Regions from separate parts of the Rouxiella chamberiensis genome, predicted to be linked through region 1. Evidence: predicted binding sites of a transcription regulator. Region 1 holds the regulator's gene; each other region holds the start of a gene.

Region 1 (4,718 bases):
GATTGCAGGTTGGTCAGACGTGCCGCCGCGATGCGAAGGGTGTCCTTTAAATGATGCGGAAGTTTGCTCTCGAGTCCGGCGGCGACCACGCGCTGGAAGAAAATGTCGAGTCTTTCACATTCCCACCAGCCGTCCATGTAACTTTCACCCAGACCCAGTGAGCCTTCCTGCAGGACGCGTTTAAAAAAATCGGGATTTTTTACGGTAATGTCAAAAGGGCGGGATCCATTAACTTCAATACCTGCCATCGATAACATTTCGTTCGCGATTCGGTACCACTGATTGTCTTGAATACTTAAGTCTTCTACACACGATGTACTCATAGCTTCTCCATCACTTTTCTCTTCTGACTTATTAACCTGCTTAAAAAGCATGGGCTATCGGCAGGTCTTATGAGAACAGACGAAATAATCTTCTTGTCTGATATACGACTATGAACAGAGGAAAATACGAAGGACACCTGACGTTGTAGCGCCGCGGTGAAACATCCTTGTACTAATAATGTGACGCGTTTCCCGCGCCCAAAAGTAACTTGTGCTAAAAGTTTTGTAAAAGTGTTATTTTATTATGTTGAATTGAGTATAAGCTCGCCTGCGCGCATTCTCAATAATAAATGTTTGCAGGCGCACCTATTGTTCAAGTTACTGTTTGATATAGCAATTACCGCGATCAGTTAGCATGCTTTGCTTCTGGATGTCTGGACTTCTGTTTAACCACTTTCCGCGTCATGAAATATCCCACTACTGTTAATCCTACCGTCGTTAACATTACCGTGACCGTCGCCAACAGCGGCCGGGCAATAAACGTCGACACCAGCATACTGGCAATAAAACAGAGCCCAAGCTGCAAGGTATTTTGTAATGCTGCCGCCTTGCCGGTATTTGCCGGGAAAGGCATCAGCGCATTCGCCACCACAATCGGATAACAGGCACCATTCACAAAAGCCATGAAACAGAATGGGGTAAGCAATCCTGTTAATGGCGCTGAAGTCAGCGTGGCGACCAGGAACAGCGAAATAACGCTAAAAGCATAGCCCAATAATAGCCACGGGAGCAGGCGGGTGCCGTCAATTTTGCCGATAAGCATTCTGCAACCATATCCACCCAGTAAAAATGCAATAGTTTGAGGGACATAACTCAGACCAATGGCAGAAGGCCCATAACCCATCTCGCCTAAAATAAATGGCGATCCGGTCAGCCATGCAAAGAATCCGGCCGAACTGGCGGCATAAATCAGTACGTTGCCGCTATAGACGGGTGAAGCCAGCATACTGCCAATGCCGTTTTGAGGAGAGCTGGACTGCGCGGCGCTTTTTACCTTTTCCTTGAGGGTCAGGGTAAAGAACAGCAGCAGGGCGCCCAGAATCAGCAGCAACGCAAAGATAACCCGCCAGTTAAAGTGATTCAGCACCCACGCGCCAACCAGCGGTGCGAGAGCCGGTGAAAGCGCCACCAACGGCATGATGCTGGCAAAGGTGCGTCTGGCGACGGTCGCGCTATAGCGATCGACTACCAGCGCCTGCCAGCTTACCGCCGCCGCACAGACGCCGACCGCCTGCACGAAGCGCAGCGCCAGCAGTAACGCCGTACTTTGTACCCAGATCATGCCAAGGCAGCCTGCCGTGAACAGGCCGAGTCCGGCGAGCAGGATAGGTTTGCGGCCAAAACGGTCGGAGAGCGGACCCCAAATCAGCTGCGCCGCCGCGAAGCCGGCAAGGAAGACGCTCAGACTTGAGCTGATGGCACCGGCCGAGGCCTCGAGACTTTCTTGCATCGCGCCGAAAGCGGGCAGGTACATGTCGGTCGCCAGGAATCCGAGCATACTCAGACCGGCTAAATAAAGTAAAAAGCCAAACGTAGGTTTCATGATGTTCTCTTATATTGCTAAAACATAGCCGAAGCTGTTGTAGGGGCATGTTTTGGTAGAGGAAAGCAGTGGCGCAGTTTATCCGCTTGGGGCAAGGCTTGTGAAACGCTAATATTTGCACCATTGATTCAAATATTTTGAAAGCAGAGCGCAGCGGCGTCTGCGGTGGTGAGGAGAGAGGAATGTGGTCGGAATATTCACTCGAAGTCGTTGATGCGGTGGCGCGCAACGGCAGCTTTACGGCTGCGGCTCAGGAGCTGAATCGCGTTCCTTCGGCCATCAGTTATCAGGTGCGCCAGCTTGAAGAGTGGCTGGCCGTGCCGCTGTTTGAAAGGCGGCATCGCGATGTGGAATTAACCCCCGCAGGCCGATTATTTGTCGATGAAGCGCGGGTGCTTATCAAAAAAATGATATCAACGCGCCGCCATTGTCAGCAGGTAGCAAACGGCTGGAGCGGACAGCTGCGGGTTGCCATCGACCGCATCGTCAAACCTGCGCGCGTGCGCCAGCTGGTGGTGGATTTCTATCGCGCCTTTCCCGATACCGAGTTGCTCATTCAGGGCGAGGTGTTCAACGGCGTCTGGGACGCGCTGGCAGACGGTCGTGCCGACGTGGCGATTGGCGCGACCAGTGCCGTGCCGGTTGGCGGCCGCTTCAGCTTTCGCGATATGGGCACCTTGCCCTGGCACTGCGTGGTGAGCGTCTCGCATCCGCTGGCGCAACATCAAGGTCCGCTCAACGATGACGCGCTTCGTCCGTTTCCCGCATTGTGTATCGAAGACACGTCAAGAAATCTGCCGAAACGCGATACCTGGACACTCGACAACCAGCGACGCCTGGTGGTGCCGGACTGGACCTGCGCGCTGGATTGTCTCTGCGAAGGGCTGTGCGTGGGTATGCTGCCGGTGCACATGGTGGAAAGCTGGATTGCGCAACACAAGCTCTGCGTGCTGGATTTAGCCACCCGTTTTCCGCAAAGCCCGTGCTGCCTGACCTGGGATCAGCGCAATCACTCCCCGGCGCTGGACTGGCTGCTGGATTATCTGGGCGATAGCGAAACGTTGAACAGAGAATGGCTGCGTTAGGGCGGAGCATCAATAAAAACGCCTGCAAAAGCAGGCGCTTGAAAGAGCAAGATGAAAAGCTTGCGGTTAACGACGATAGTCGATGAACGGACCGTCGGCGACAGAACGACGTTCGACCAGTTTCGGTTTCACTTCAATCGTCTGCTGAATCTCGCGCTTGCTGATGATGCGGTCAAGCAGCATGGTGAATGCCATTTCACCCAACCGCTCTTTCGGCTGATGCACGGTAGTCAGCGCAGGCGAGAAGTAGCGGGCGTTGCGCACGTTGTCATAGCCAATTACCGAGATGTCCTGCGGGACGCGCAGACCCATTTCGTCGGCGGCGCAAATCGCGCCCATCGCCATGACATCGCCACCACAGAAAATCGCCGTAGGTCGTTGTTTCTGGTTGAGGATTTTCTGCATCGCCTGATAACCCGACTCCGGCTCGAAATCGCCCTGAACCACCCATTCGTCGCGCACGGCGATATTGGCTTCGTTCATGGCTTTCAAGAAGCCGCGATAACGGCCGCCGCCGGTGTTGCGGTTTAACTGACCCGGAATGGCGCCGATGTCGCGATGCCCGCGCTCGATCAGGTAACGTCCCGCCAGATATCCGCCTTCAAAGGCGTTATCGATGATGGAGTCGGTAAAATCATTCTGCGCTTCGCCCCAGTCCATCACGACCATAGGGATGGAACGGTACTCTTCCAGCATCGCCAGCAATTCGGCAGGATATTCGGCGCACATGACCAGCAGACCGTCGACGCGCTTTTGCGCCAGCATCGCCAGATAGGCTTTCTGCTTTTCGAAATCATTATGCGAGTTGCAGAGAATGAGCGTATAGCCTTTGGCGAAGCAGCTGTTTTCAACGGCTTCGATCACTTCGGCAAAGTAGGGCGCTTCGCTGGAGGTGGCAAGCAGTCCGATAGTCTTGGTGTTGTTGACCTTGAGGCTACGCGCCACGGCGCTCGGCGAATAGTGCAGCTCTTTGATGGCGGCACGCACGGCGGCTTTGGTTTCTTCGGCGACGAAACGGGTTTTATTGATGACGTGCGACACGGTTGTAGTCGAAACACCAGCGCGCTTGGCGACATCTTTGATCGTGGCCATGTAAAAATCACTCCTGAACTAACCCTTTTCAGCACGTTAGTTTTTTGTTAATCGTTTGCCTGCGTGCATTCAACTGCTTAAATCATTTTAGGCAGTCAAATCGTTGGGGGTTTCAGGATGGCCTGAAAGAAGCGTCGGACAGCAAAGACCGGGCACACAGCGTGGTAACCGCTAATTTTCTCTTATATCTTAATAAAGGGAAAGCCAAATTTGCGTTTTCGCGCTCTTGGTGAGTGTGAAACGCCTTGGCAGGGTCAAAAAAGGCAATAAAAAGGGCGATTTCCTATTAAAGAAATCGCCCTCTACTATTTTACCCTACGTGCCCGGCACGCTAAGGTTAAACCATTCGTTAAATGCTATTCACAGGTTTCAAGCGAGAAATCATTATTTAACGAATCGTTTTGGGGGTCATGACCCGGCGCGCGCCTACATAGTGGTTTTGCCAGTAGTTGTCGCCCAGATAACTGATTTTTATGTCTTCGCCGGTACGCGGTGACTGAATGAACTTGCCGTTACCTACGTAGACGCCAACATGGTCTGCCGCGCCGCGATTGGAGATGCGGAAGAACACCAGATCGCCCGACTCGAGTTCACCGCGAGCAATTGGCGCGGCATCGCGCAGGTGATACATCTCGTTGGCGGTACGCGGCATGCGAATACGCATTAAATCTTTAT
Region 2 (4,718 bases), 770 kb from region 1:
ATGCGCTGGCGCTGGCGGTAAAGGCACAGGATGCGGGTGAAGTGCCGGTAGGCGCAGTATTGGTGCTCGACAACAAGGTAATTGGCGAAGGCTGGAACCGCTCAATCGGCCATCATGATCCCACGGCTCACGCCGAAATCATGGCGCTGCGTCAGGGCGGGCTGGTGGTTAAAAATTATCGGCTGCTGGAGGCGGTGCTTTATGTCACGCTGGAACCCTGCGTGATGTGTGCGGGCGCGATGGTCCATAGCCGCATCCGCCGTTTGGTCTACGGCGCGGCAGATATGAAGACCGGCGCGGCCGGATCACTGCTCGACGTGTTGCGCCATCCGGGCATGAATCATCAGATTGACATTACCTCCGGCGTGCTCGCCGAAGCCTGTTCCGCACAGTTGAGCGCCTTCTTCAAAATGCGCCGTCAGCAGCAGAAAGCGCTGCGTCAGGCGCAGCGCGACGCCGCCACAGATTCACAAGCCGAATAAGGGCGCGGCCTGCTAGCCGCCCACACTGCGTAACTCTTCCTGTGAAACCGCCGGATAACCGGCCGCCAACTGCGATTGCAGCAGGGCGGCCGCTGCTTTCTGTTTCTCTTTCTCGAGCAGATAGCCCACGAGGCTAATCTGGTATTTGCGAATATTCTCGACGTAGTTAAATGCCTGCGTGCCGCGCGCATAGCCGTAAGTCGTCTTGCTGTAATAGCGCTTCTGGTTAAGCATCGGCAGGCGCTGTTTCACATCGACCCAACTGTCTGGATTGCCTTTCTGCGCTGCCGTCATCGCGCGGGCATCGAGCATGTGTCCGTAACCCATGTTATAGGCCGCGAGCGCAAACCAGATCTTGTCATCGTCGGCAATCGAGGTCGGCAGCGTATTGATGATGCGATTAAGATAAAGCGCGCCGCCGCGAATGCTCTCTTCGGTATCCAGACGATTCCCCACGCCCAGCCCCTGCGCCGTGGCACGGGTCAGCATCATCATGCCGCGCACGCCGGTCGGCGACGTGGCCGAGGGATCCCAGTGCGATTCCTGATACGAGATGGCCGCCAGCAATCGCCAGTCAATCTTGTCGGCATACTTTTCGAATAGAGGTTGCAGCGTGCCCAGTTTGGCATCGATGCTATTAAGGAAAGCGCGGGTATCCACAAAGTCGAAACCGCCCACGTGGCCCAGATACTTCTCCTCCAGCCGCTCGAGCGTGCCGTCTTCCGAGATTTGACTGTAAAAGTCGAGCATGGCCGCATACAGGCTGTCGTCATCGTCTTTCTTGTTGAAATACCAGGTTACCGGCTCGTCTTCGGTGGCGTCGAATGCCACGGCAAGACGCGGATAAACCCGCTGCAACAGGGCAACGGTGACTGAGTCTCCCAGCGTATATTTGAGTTTTCCCTGCGCCACCTGCTGCATCAGCTCGGCAGGCGAATAACGATGGGTCACGCCCCAGTCGAGGTCGGGAAACGTCTTTTTGGCCTCTTCGAGCGTAGTGATGTGCGCGGCTCCGGCGGACACCACCAGATTGCCTTTAAGATCCTCATAGGATTTCGGGCGCACCGAGCCTTGTCGATAAAGTACCTGCTGGGACACGGTGTAGTATTCCGGTCCGGTACGAAACGACTTTAAACGCTCGGGATTATAGATAAGGCCCGAAGCCAGCATGTCGGCTTTGTTGTTTTTGAGATCGCTGAAAAGGCTCTCGATATCTTTGTGTGGCGATAACACCAGCTTCACGCCGAGGTAGTCGGCGAAGCGGCTGGCTAATTCATAATCAAATCCCCGGTCACCGGTGGTGCCGTTAAAAAAGGTCTGTGAAGAGTCGAGCGTACTGACGCGCAATTCCCCACGGGAAAGTATGTTTTGCAGCTGGTCTCCGGACCCGCGTTCCCACGGAATGCTCGGCCATAGGGCGAGCGCCAGTAACAAGGTAATGAGACCTACAATAAAATAGGTTATTTTTATGCGCTTCAAATAGTTATCTCTCTGCGGCGCTATTCTTTTAATAAGATAAAACAGTGCTGAAAAAGGGGGCGTCGCCCTGGTGCCGACGCATTTTGCTCAACAAAACGGCAATCTGCAACTTTATTCCTGATAACCCCTGTAAACTGTGAGGATAAAGGTATTATTAATATTCCCTGCGCAAACGGTTTCGTCGCGCTCGAGGATTCTCTATAATAGCCCGCGTTTTCCCCCTGTTGCGCCCAATGAAGCACCTACGGTCAGTTGCTTCGAAGACGAGAGATATTTGATTATGGAAATACTGCGTGGTTCGCCCGCTTTGTCGGCTTTTCGCATTAATAAACTGCTTTCCCGTTTTCAGGAAGCCAAGCTTCCGGTTAACGACGTCTACGCCGAATTCGTACATTTCGCCGATGTCAGCGCGCCGCTGACTGCGGAAGAACAAACCAAGTTACAACGCCTGCTCAAATATGGTCCTTCTCTCGCCGAACATGCACCCGTTGGCCGTCTGATTCTGGTTACTCCACGCCCGGGCACGATTTCCCCGTGGTCTTCCAAGGCAACCGACATCGCCCATAACTGCGGCCTGTCTCAGGTTGTGCGTCTCGAGCGCGGTCTGGCGTTTTACGTGCAGGCACCTGAACTGACCGAAGCACAGTGGAAAACACTCGGCGCGCTGCTGCACGACCGCATGATGGAAACCGTCTTCAGCGATCTGTCCGATGCAGAAAAACTGTTCGCTCAACATCAACCGGCACCGGTTCAGCATGTCGATCTGCTGGGCGAAGGCCGCGTTGCGCTGGAGCAGGCCAACGTCAAACTGGGTCTGGCACTGGCGGAAGACGAAATCGACTATCTGGTCAACGCCTTTACGCAACTTGGCCGCAACCCGACCGACATCGAGCTTTATATGTTCGCGCAGGCCAACTCCGAGCACTGCCGCCATAAAATCTTTAACGCCGATTGGGTTATCGACGGCAAGGAACAGCCGAAATCGCTGTTCAAGATGATCAAGAACACCTTTGAGCATACTCCCGACCACGTGCTGTCTGCCTATAAAGACAACGCCGCAGTGATGGAAGGCTCGAAGGTGGGCCGTTTCTATGCCAACGCCGAAACCGGCCTCTACAACTTCAATCAGGAAGATGCGCATATCCTGATGAAAGTCGAAACTCATAACCACCCCACCGCGATTTCTCCGTGGCCGGGTGCCGCGACCGGTTCAGGTGGCGAAATTCGTGACGAAGGCGCAACCGGACGCGGCGCGAAACCTAAAGCGGGCCTGGTCGGCTTCTCGGTTTCCAACCTGCGTATTCCAGGCTTCGAACAGCCTTGGGAAGAAGATTTCGGCAAGCCGGAACGCATCGTGACCGCGCTTGAAATCATGACCGACGGTCCTCTTGGCGGCGCAGCCTTCAACAACGAATTCGGCCGTCCGGCGCTTCTGGGTTACTTCCGTACCTATGAAGAGCAGGTCAACAGCCATAATGGACCAGAACTGCGCGGATATCATAAGCCAATTATGCTGGCGGGCGGTATTGGTAACATTCGTGCCGACCACGTACAGAAGGGTGAAATCACCGTCGGTGCCAAACTGATCGTGCTGGGTGGCCCGGCAATGAACATCGGTCTGGGCGGCGGCGCAGCCTCTTCCATGGCTTCGGGTCAGTCCGATGCCGACCTCGATTTCGCCTCCGTTCAGCGCGATAACCCGGAGATGGAACGTCGCTGTCAGGAAGTGATCGACCGCTGCTGGCAGCTGGGCGAAGACAACCCGATTCTGTTTATCCACGACGTGGGCGCGGGCGGTCTGTCCAACGCCATGCCTGAGCTTGTCAGCGACGGCGAGCGCGGTGGCCGCTTCCAGCTTCGCGATATCCTCAACGACGAACCGGGCATGAGCCCGCTGGAAGTCTGGTGTAACGAATCGCAGGAACGCTACGTGATGGCGGTTGCGCCTGCGCAACTGGCGCAGTTCGATGCTATCTGTAAACGCGAGCGCGCACCTTACGCCGTGATCGGTGAAGCCACCGAAGAGATGCACCTGACGCTGGAAGACAGTCACTTCGACAACCAGCCAATCGACATGCCGCTTGACGTGCTGCTCGGCAAAACGCCGAAGATGACTCGCGACGTGCAAACCCTGAAAGCCGCCGGCGATGCACTCAACGGCGAGAACATTCAGATTGCCGAAGCGGTGAACCGCATTCTGCATCTGCCGGCCGTGGCCGAGAAAACCTTCCTTATCACCATCGGCGACCGTACCGTGACCGGCATGGTGGCGCGCGATCAGATGGTGGGTCCGTGGCAGATTCCTGTCGCCGACTGCGCGGTCACGACTGCCAGCCTCGACAGCTATCACGGCGAAGCGATGTCACTGGGCGAACGTGCGCCGGTGGCGCTGCTGGACTTCGCCGCTTCCGGTCGTCTGGCCGTGGGCGAAGCGCTGACCAACATTGCCGCGACCGAAATCGGTAGCCTCAAGCGGGTGAAACTGTCTGCAAACTGGATGTCGGCAGCCGGTCATCCGGGTGAAGACGCCGGTCTGTATGCCGCGGTTAAAGCGGTAGGCGAAGAGCTTTGCCCGGCGCTCGGCATAACCATTCCGGTTGGTAAAGACTCGATGTCGATGAAAACCCGCTGGCAGGAAGGGACCGAGCAGCGCGAGATGACTTCGCCGCTGTCGCTGGTTATCACTGCTTTTGCGCGTGTCGAAGACGTTCGTCATACCGTGACGCCGGAACTGCGTACCGACAAGGGCGACACCTC
Region 3 (4,718 bases), 1.9 Mb from region 1:
AACCGGACAGCATGGTCGACAGACCGTTTGCCAGCATGGAACGGTGCAGGCCGGGATCACGCAGCAGGTCTTTCTTGACGATGTTGGCGGTGACCACCAGATGCCCGACGTGCTCGGCAATGACCACCAGCGCAGCAGGCAGAATCGTCAGAATGGCGACCCATTCGAAGCGCGGCGTGTAGAAGGTCGGCAAGGCAAACCAGTGCGCCTTCTCGATGGCCGAGACATCGACCACGCCCATGAAGTAAGACAGCGCATACCCCACCAGCACGCCAATCAGAATAGGGATGATGGCCAGAAAACCGCGAAACAGCACGGAGCCGAGTACGGTGACGGCCAGCGTCACCACGGAAATGGTAACGGCGGTGCTGTCTGCCGCCACGCCTTCCGCCGGCAGCAGACCTGCCATATTGGCCGCCACGCCTGCCAGTTCAAGCCCGATAACCGCGACAATCGCGCCCATCGCCGCCGGAGGGAACATCACGTTTATCCAGCCTATTCCCGCCTTCTTGACGATAAGCGCCACGATACAAAACAGCAAGCCGCAGACGATAAACCCGCCCAGCGCCGCTTCATAGCCCATCGGCAACAGCAGCAATACCGGTGAAATAAATGCAAAGCTCGAGCCGAGATACGCCGGAATCTTGCCCTTGCAGACAAACAGATACAGTAAGGTGCCGATGCCGTTGAACAGCAGCACCGTCGCCGGATTGATTTTAAACAGGATGGGCACCAGCACCGTCGCGCCGAACATGGCAAACAGATGCTGAAAACTCAGGGGAATAGTTTGCAGGAGCGGTGGGCGCTCGCTCACCCCGATAACACGACGGGTCATGGACTGATCCTCAATAAATAATGAAGCTTATCTTTAATGAACAATTAACGGCTCTTCATCGTTCGAGTGGCCGTGCGAGGATAACCCACGCCACGGCCTCGCGTATGACGAGTAAAAAAAGCCGACTTTTCAGTCGGCTGCTGCTTACTTGGTACCAAATATCTTGTCGCCTGCATCGCCCAGGCCCGGGATGATGTATCCCTTGTCGTTCAGCCCCTGATCGACAGAGGCGGTGTACAGCTCGATATCCGGATGCGCTTTCTCCAGCGCTTCAAGCCCTTCCGGCGCGGCAACCAGCACCAGCACCTTGATGCTCTGGCAACCCGCTTTCTTGAGCAGGTCGATAGTGGCAATCATTGAACCGCCGGTTGCCAGCATCGGGTCGACCACCAGCGCCATGCGCTCTTCTATATTGGATGCGAGTTTCTGGAAGTAAGGCACGGGTTGCAGGGTTTCTTCGTCGCGGTAAACGCCGACCACGCTGATACGCGCGCTCGGGACGTGCTCCAGCACGCCTTCCATCATGCCCAGACCTGCGCGCAGGATAGGCACTACGGTAATTTTCTTGCCTTTGATTTGATCGACTTCAACCGGACCGTTCCAGCCTTCGATGGTCACCTTTTCGGTTTCCAGGTCTGCGGTTGCTTCGTAAGTCAGTAAACTGCCTACCTCGGAAGCCAGTTCGCGAAAGCGTTTCGTGCTGATGTCATTTTCACGCATCAGTCCCAGCTTGTGTTTTACCAGCGGGTGTTTCACTTCAACGATCTTCATTTTTTCTTTCTCCTAAGGCTACTGACCAAAAAAATCGCGTGATTATAACGCCTTTTATTAGCAACGCCAGCGCCAATAGACTGATACGGATCAATGGATTTGCATCTGGCCGCCCTTGCTGCTTTCGTCAGGGTAATTTGAGTATAGATAGAGAAACATAACGAGACCTCTCGCAAACGTTTGCCTGCGCTGTTAGAATTAGCGCGCTTCAAGCTTCCAGTTTTCAACAACAACCACAAAACGCATACGTCGTGGGGATTCCGCAGTGACCGACAAGACCTCTCTCAGCTATAAAGACGCAGGTGTGGACATCGATGCAGGCAACGCATTGGTAGACCGCATTAAAGGTGTAGTAAAACAGACTCGTCGTCCTGAAGTCATGGGCGGACTGGGTGGTTTTGGTGCCCTGTGCGCGCTGCCGCAAAAATATCGTGAACCCGTGCTGGTTTCGGGAACCGACGGCGTTGGCACCAAGCTGCGTCTGGCAATGGATTTAAAACGCCACGATACCATCGGTATCGATTTGGTCGCGATGTGCGTCAATGATCTGGTCGTACAGGGCGCAGAGCCACTGTTCTTCCTGGATTACTACGCGACGGGCAAACTGGATGTGGATACCGCAGCCAGCGTTATCACCGGTATTGCCGAAGGCTGCAAGCAGTCCGGCTGTGCGCTGGTTGGTGGCGAAACCGCAGAAATGCCGGGCATGTACCACGGCGATGACTACGACGTGGCAGGTTTCTGCGTCGGCGTGGTCGAGAAATCCGAAATCATTGATGGCAGCAAAGTGCAGGACGGCGACGTTCTGGTTGCGCTGGCATCGAGTGGCCCGCACTCCAACGGCTACTCTCTGGTTCGCAAAATTCTTGAAGTCAGCAAGGCCGATCCGCTGACCACCGATCTGGCAGGCAAACCGCTGGCCGATCACCTGCTCGAACCTACCAAAATCTACGTTAAATCCATCCTCAAGCTGATTGAAAACGTAGACGTTCACGCGATTTGCCACCTGACCGGCGGCGGCTTCTGGGAAAACATTCCGCGCGTACTGCCGGACAACACTCAGGCCATCATCGACGAATCAAGCTGGACATGGCCTGACGTGTTCGGCTGGTTGCAGGAAAACGGCAACGTGAGCAGCCACGAGATGTACCGCACGTTCAACTGCGGCGTCGGCATGCTGATTGCCCTGCCTGCTTCCCTGGCGGATGAGGCGATTGCCCTGCTCAACGACAACGGCGAGCAGGCCTGGGTTATCGGCAGCATCAAGGCTTCCGACGCCGAAGAACGCGTCATCATCAAGTAATGTTGTTCACTGCGACGCCTTACGTCATGTAGTGGCGTTGCAGTAAAGCGGCAGGCCTGGGAGCCCCGATACGCTGACACAGGTCAGTGATTCGGGTGAGCAGGCGAAGCCAACGCCGCTACAGCGTCAAGAGCGAAGGTAAAATGAAAAGGATAGTGGTTTTAGTTTCTGGCAACGGAAGCAATCTTCAGGCAATCATTGACGCCTGCCAGCACGGACGTGTCAACGCCACGCTCAGTGCCGTTTTCAGCAATAAAGCCTCGGCTTACGGACTCGAACGCGCCCAGTCGGCAGGGATCCCTGCGCACGCGCTGGATCCGAAATCCTTTGCCGATCGCGAGGCCTTTGATGTCGCCCTCGCCGATGAAATTGATGCCTATCAACCCGATCTGGTGGTTCTCGCCGGTTACATGCGTATTCTTGGCCCTGCCTTTGTCGAGCGCTACGCGGGCCGGATGTTGAATATCCACCCTTCTCTGCTGCCGAAATATCCCGGTTTGCACACGCATCAGAAAGCCCTCGACAACAAAGATGTCGAACACGGGACCTCGGTGCATTTTGTGACCCCGGAACTTGACGGCGGACCGGTGATTCTTCAGGCTAAAGTGCCCGTTTTTGATGAAGACAGCACAGACGATTTACATGCGCGCGTGCAGCATCAGGAACACGCTATTTATCCGCTGGTGGTTGGCTGGTTCGTTGACGGACGTCTGACGCTCGACAATGGACAGGTGGTTCTCGACGGGCAGGTCGTTCCCGCGCAGGGCCACGCCGCAGAATAAGATTATCGTTCTGCCTCCCCTCCCTGAAACCGGCCTCGCGCCGGTTTTTTTATAGAACATTAAGGAAGAATCATGTTCAGTTCAAATCGCATCAGGCTACGTCCGCTGGAAAAAGACGATCTGATGTTCGTACACCGCCTCAACAACAACGCCAATGTCATGCGCTACTGGTTCGAAGAACCTTATGAAGCCTATGTCGAGCTTGAAGATCTCTACGCCAAACACATTCATGACCAGAGCGAACGCCGCTTTATTACGGAGTCCGAACAGAATCGGGTCGGGCTGGTCGAGCTTGTCGAGATAAACCACATTCACCGCCGCGCCGAATTCCAGATAATCATCGACCCGAATCATCAGGGACAGGGATTCGCAAGCGAAGCCGCCGCGCTGGCGATGGACTACGCCTTCTCCGTACTCAATCTCTACAAGCTGTATCTGATTGTCGACAAGGAGAATGACAAGGCCATCCACATCTATACCAAGCTCGGATTCGAAGTGGAAGCCGAGCTGAGGGACGAGTTTTTCGTCAATGGCGAATACCGCAGCGTCATTCGAATGTGCATCTTCCAGCCGGCCTTTTTGCTGCGCTATAAAAACAAGGACGGCGGCAGCCCGGCCCTCGACGCGCTCGGCGCGGGCGTGCTGTAGCCGTAAAATGCCGGTCTGCGGGCGGCGGTTTGGCAACAAAGTCCATCAATATGGTTTTGTTGGACTTTGTTGTAAGAGTCTCGCAATAATGAAGGGAGATACTAGGCCCTCTCCCTTAAAGCTGCGCAAGCTGAAATGCGCCTTGATGGGCCAGGTTTCAGGCTAAATGAACGGAGCTAAAATGGGTCAGGAAAAACTGTATATAGATAAAGAGTTGAGCTGGTTATCCTTTAATGAACGCGTTTTGCAGGAAGCCGCCGACAAGAGTAATCCGCTGATTGAGCGCATGCGCTTTCTCGGGATTTATTCAAACAATCTTGATGAGTTCTATAAGGTCCGTTTTGCCGACTTGAAACGCCGCATTCTGATCAGCGAAGAA
Region 4 (4,718 bases), 1.6 Mb from region 1:
ATTGATTACACGCGTCCCACCTGTATTCTGCTGGGTCAGGAAAAAACCGGCATTACGCCGGAAGCCCTGGCTCTTGCCGACAGCGATATCATTATTCCGATGGTCGGCATGGTGCAATCGCTGAACGTGTCCGTGGCCTCCGCACTGATCCTTTACGAAGCCCAACGTCAGCGCCAAAACGCCGGCATGTATACGCGCAAAACCAGCCTGCTCAAAGAGAAGGAGCAACAGCGCCTGCTGTTTGAAGGCGGCTATCCGGTGCTGGCAAACGTTGCGCTGCGCAAAAAGCTCCCCGCCCACTGATTGACGACACCGGTAATATTGTTGCCGATGACGCATGGTGGGCCGCAATGCAAATGACGGTTGCCAGATGAAGGGCCGCCTGCTGGATGCCGTCCCGCTGACGTCTTTGACCGGCGTTGGCGCAAGTCAGGCGGAAAAGCTCGCAAAAATCGGCCTCGAAACCATTCAGGATCTGCTCCTTCATTTACCTTTGCGTTATGAAGACCGCACCCGTCTCTATGCCATAAACGATCTGCTTCCCAATATTTTCGCCACTGTCGAAGGTGAAGTTCTGCGCACGGATATAAGCTTTGGCCGTCGTCGTATGCTGACCTGCCAGATAAGTGACGGCACCGGCCTGCTGACGCTGCGTTTCTTCAACTTCAATGCGGCGATGAAAAACAGCCTGGCACCCGGCCGCCGCGTTACGGCGTACGGCGAGATAAAGCGCGGCACGATTGGCGCAGAGATTATTCATCCCGAATATCGGGTGCAGGGCGAGAACAGCGAGGTGGTTTTACAGGAATCCCTGACGCCGGTTTATCCTACGACAGAAGGTATTCGTCAGGCCACGCTGCGCAAGCTTACCGATCAGGCGCTGGCATTGCTGGATACCCAGCCTATCGCCGAGCTTTTGCCGCAGGAACTCAGCCGTTCGCTTATCTCGCTGTCGCAGGCGCTGCACCTTTTACATCGTCCGCCGCCCGACATGCAGCTCGAAGACCTCGAAAAGGGTCAACATCCTGCGCAGCGCCGACTGATCATGGAAGAGTTGCTGGCGCATAATCTCAGCATGCTGGCGGTTCGAGCCGGTACGCAGAGTTATAAAGCGCTGCCGCTGGTGAAAGATCATCATCTGATCGATGCCTTCCTGGCTTCGCTGCCCTTCAGCCCGACCGGGGCGCAGAAACGCGTTGTCGATGAAATTGAACACGACCTTGCGCAAGGGTATCCGATGATGCGTCTGGTGCAGGGCGATGTCGGCTCGGGCAAGACACTGGTCGCCGCGCTGGCGGCGCTTTGCGCGATTGCGCAGGGCAAGCAGGTTGGCCTGATGGCCCCGACCGAGCTACTCGCCGAACAGCATGCCAATAACTTCCGCCAGTGGTTTGAACCCCTGGGTATTCAGGTCGGCTGGCTTGCCGGAAAACAGAAAGGCAAGGCGCGGATTGCGCAGCAAGAGGCGATTGCCAGCGGACAAGTGTCGATGATTGTCGGCACGCACGCTATCTTCCAGGAACAGATTCAATTCTCGGCGCTTGCGCTGGTGATTATCGACGAGCAGCACCGTTTTGGTGTCCACCAGCGTCTGGCGCTGTGGGAAAAGGGCAAGCAGCAGGGCTTCCATCCGCATCAGCTGATCATGACCGCCACCCCGATTCCGCGCACCCTGGCAATGACCGCCTATGCCGATCTCGATACCTCCGTCATCGACGAACTGCCGCCGGGTCGAACGCCGGTCACCACCGTTGCCATTCCCGATACGCGCCGCAACGACATCATCCAGCGGGTGAAAAGCGCCTGCATGGACGAAAATCGTCAGGCCTACTGGGTCTGTACGTTGATTGAAGAGTCGGAAATGCTCGAAGCGCAGGCGGCGGAAGCGACTTGGGAAGGGCTTAAGCTGGCGCTGCCCGAGCTTAACATCGGACTGGTTCATGGCCGCATGAAGGCGCAGGAAAAACAGGCGGTTATGGAAGCGTTCAAACAGGGCGAGATTAAGCTGCTGGTCGCCACCACCGTTATCGAAGTCGGCGTGGATGTTCCGAACGCCAGTCTGATGATTATCGAAAACCCCGAGCGCCTGGGTCTGGCACAGCTGCACCAGTTGCGTGGACGCGTAGGCCGTGGCGCTGTCGCCTCCCACTGCGTCCTGCTCTATAAAACACCGCTCAGCAAAACTGCGCAAAAGCGCTTGCAGGTTTTACGCGACAGCAACGACGGCTTTGTGATTGCCCAGCAGGATCTCGAAATCCGTGGTCCGGGCGAGCTATTGGGTACGCGCCAAACAGGCAGCGCCGAGTTCAAGGTCGCCGACCTGCTGCGCGATCAGGCCATGATCCCCGAGGTTCAGCGCGTTGCGCGTCACCTTCATCAGCAATATCCCGAGCACGCGCGGGCGCTTATCGAGCGCTGGCTGCCGGAACGGGTTCGTTACACCAACGCGTAATCTCTCTGTTCGACATATCTTCCCGTTTTCCTGCTTCCTCTGACCTTTTGCATGCCCCCTGTTGCCGATAATGGCCTGAAAATGCTGGCGGCAAACGATTGCTTTTACCCCTGATATCATGAAAAATGCCCGCTTTGTGGCTTAATGGGGGTGCCAAAACAATGCCTACACAATCTGCCGAGCCAGAAGCTCAGCACTCAGCGCCGGAAACGACGCGCAGCAGTGAACTAATTTATCGACTGGAAGATCGCCCGCCGTTGCCCCAAACGCTGTTTGCGGCCGGTCAGCATCTGCTGGCCATGTTTGTGGCGGTCATCACTCCCGCACTGCTGATTTGTCAGGCATTGGGCCTGCCAGCGCAGGATACGCAGCACATTATCAGCATGTCGCTGTTCGCCTCCGGTCTGGCGTCCATTTTGCAGATTAAAACCTGGGGTCCGGTGGGTTCCGGTCTGCTGTCGATTCAGGGCACCAGCTTCAACTTCGTCGCCCCACTAATTATGGGCGGCATGGCGCTGAAAAATGGCGGTGCCGATGTGCCGACCATGATGGCCGCGCTATTCGGTACGCTGATGGTCGCGTCCTGCACCGAAATCCTGCTGTCGCGCGTGCTACATCTGGCTCGCCGCGTCATTACTCCGCTGGTTTCCGGCATTGTGGTGATGATTATCGGGCTGTCGCTGATTCAGGTCGGGTTGACCTCCATTGGCGGCGGTTATGCGGCAATGAGCGACCACACCTTTGGCTCGCCGAAAAACCTGCTGCTGGCCGCCGTGGTGCTGGTGGTGATTATTCTGCTAAACCGTCAGCGCAATCCGTATCTGCGCGTGGCCTCGCTGGTCATTGCAATGGCCGTGGGCTATGTCGTCGCCTGGGCGATGGGCATGTTGCCTGCCTCGACGCCCGCTGCAACCCCTCACCTTATCAACATTCCTACGCCGCTCTACTATGGTCTGGGTTTCGACTGGAATCTGCTGGTGCCGCTGATGCTTATCTTTATGGTGACGTCGCTTGAAACCATCGGCGATATCACCGCAACCTCCGACGTTTCCGAGCAGCCGGTCAGTGGCCCTGTCTATATGAAGCGTATCAAGGGTGGCGTGCTGGCGAACGGCTTGAACTCCCTGCTTTCGGCGGTGTTCAACACCTTCCCGAACTCCTGTTTTGGTCAGAACAACGGCGTGATTCAGCTGACCGGTGTTGCCAGCCGCTATGTCGGTTTTGTCGTGGCGCTGATGCTTATCGTGCTGGGGCTGTTCCCGGCGGTAGCAGGCTTTGTGCAGCACATTCCCGAGCCGGTTCTGGGCGGGGCGACTATCGTGATGTTCGGCACCATTGCTGCATCGGGCGTACGCATTGTTTCGCGCGAGCGTCTTAACCGTCGTGCCATCATGATCATGGCGCTGTCGCTGGCCGTCGGCATGGGCGTTTCACAACAGCCGCTTATTCTGCAATTTGCACCGGACTGGCTCAAAACGCTGCTCTCTTCCGGCATCGCGGCGGGCGGGATCACCGCAATCGTGTTGAATCTTGTGTTCCCGCGCGAACCTTAAACGCAATCTTGCTTAAACAACGGCGACGGGTTATTCCCCTCGCCGTTTTTTATTGCCGTCAACATGGTAACCTGTTGAGAACGGCTGCTGATTACGGCATAAACAACATAACGGTTTCAACGGATATGGATTCAGACGATGAAATTTCTCGGTAGATTGCTGCTGACAATACTTCTGTTGTTGGTTTTGGTGCTGGTCATTGTGTACGTATTTATCCAGACCCGCTGGGCCGCTGGCTCGATTAGCCGCTGGGTAACCGACAACAGCGAGTATCGCCTGTCTATCGATGCCATCAGCCACAGCTGGTCATCCCCTTCCCGGCTGACGCTGTCCGGTGTGAAATTCGCCGAAAAAATCAGCCTGATGTACTCGATGCCAAAGAGGTCGACCTCGACCTGAGCTGGGCGCAAATCACCGAGCCGCACACCTTTGACCGCGTCGTGCTGGTTAACGGCAACCTTAATCTTTCGCCTCAAACGCTGAATCTGCCTCTAAAGGCCAATACGTTGCAATTGAGCAATATCGCGCTCAGTGGCGCACTTGAACAGTGGAAAGTCGACGGTAAAAACGTCAATGCCGGAATATCGCCCTGGCAGCCGACCGCGAATGCCGTGCTGGGCAACAATGCCCAGTTTCAGCTCAGTGCCGACACGCTGTCGCTCGACGACATTCCTGCCACCAATGTGCTGATTCAGGGCCGAATCGATAATCGG

The links. The regulator PurR, encoded in region 1, represses purine synthesis genes. The targets are predictions, from matches to a motif close to CANGCAAACGTTTGCNTG.
Region 2: purL (phosphoribosylformylglycinamidine synthase) is a predicted target of PurR. The motif match lies at 2,127-2,144, and genes of this name have one in related genera.
Region 3: purM (phosphoribosylformylglycinamidine cyclo-ligase) is a predicted target of PurR. The motif match lies at 1,776-1,793, and genes of this name have one in related genera.
Region 4: O1V66_RS16980 (nucleobase:cation symporter-2 family protein) is a predicted target of PurR. The motif match lies at 2,540-2,557, and genes of this name have one in related genera.

What each region holds. Positions count from the first base shown of each region.
Region 1 is NZ_CP114058.1:2,097,023-2,101,740, reverse strand. It holds gene cfa (cyclopropane fatty acyl phospholipid synthase) at 1-323, opposite strand, end outside; gene punC (purine nucleoside transporter PunC) at 670-1,866, opposite strand; gene punR (DNA-binding transcriptional activator PunR) at 2,049-2,951, shown strand; gene purR (HTH-type transcriptional repressor PurR) at 3,018-4,043, opposite strand; partial or broken gene O1V66_RS21765 (C40 family peptidase) at 4,432-4,718, opposite strand, start outside.
Region 2 is NZ_CP114058.1:2,865,629-2,870,346, reverse strand. It holds gene tadA (tRNA adenosine(34) deaminase TadA) at 1-482, shown strand, start outside; gene mltF (membrane-bound lytic murein transglycosylase MltF) at 495-1,961, opposite strand; gene purL (phosphoribosylformylglycinamidine synthase) at 2,242-4,718, shown strand, end outside.
Region 3 is NZ_CP114058.1:200,367-205,084, reverse strand. It holds gene uraA (uracil permease) at 1-835, opposite strand, end outside; gene upp (uracil phosphoribosyltransferase) at 980-1,606, opposite strand; gene purM (phosphoribosylformylglycinamidine cyclo-ligase) at 1,872-2,909, shown strand; gene purN (phosphoribosylglycinamide formyltransferase) at 3,053-3,691, shown strand; gene speG (spermidine N1-acetyltransferase) at 3,764-4,339, shown strand; partial or broken gene ppk1 (polyphosphate kinase 1) at 4,521-4,718, shown strand, end outside.
Region 4 is NZ_CP114058.1:3,654,973-3,659,690, forward strand. It holds partial or broken gene trmH (tRNA (guanosine(18)-2'-O)-methyltransferase TrmH) at 1-374, shown strand, start outside; gene recG (ATP-dependent DNA helicase RecG) at 371-2,452, shown strand; gene O1V66_RS16980 (nucleobase:cation symporter-2 family protein) at 2,614-4,005, shown strand; partial or broken gene O1V66_RS16985 (AsmA family protein) at 4,144-4,718, shown strand, end outside.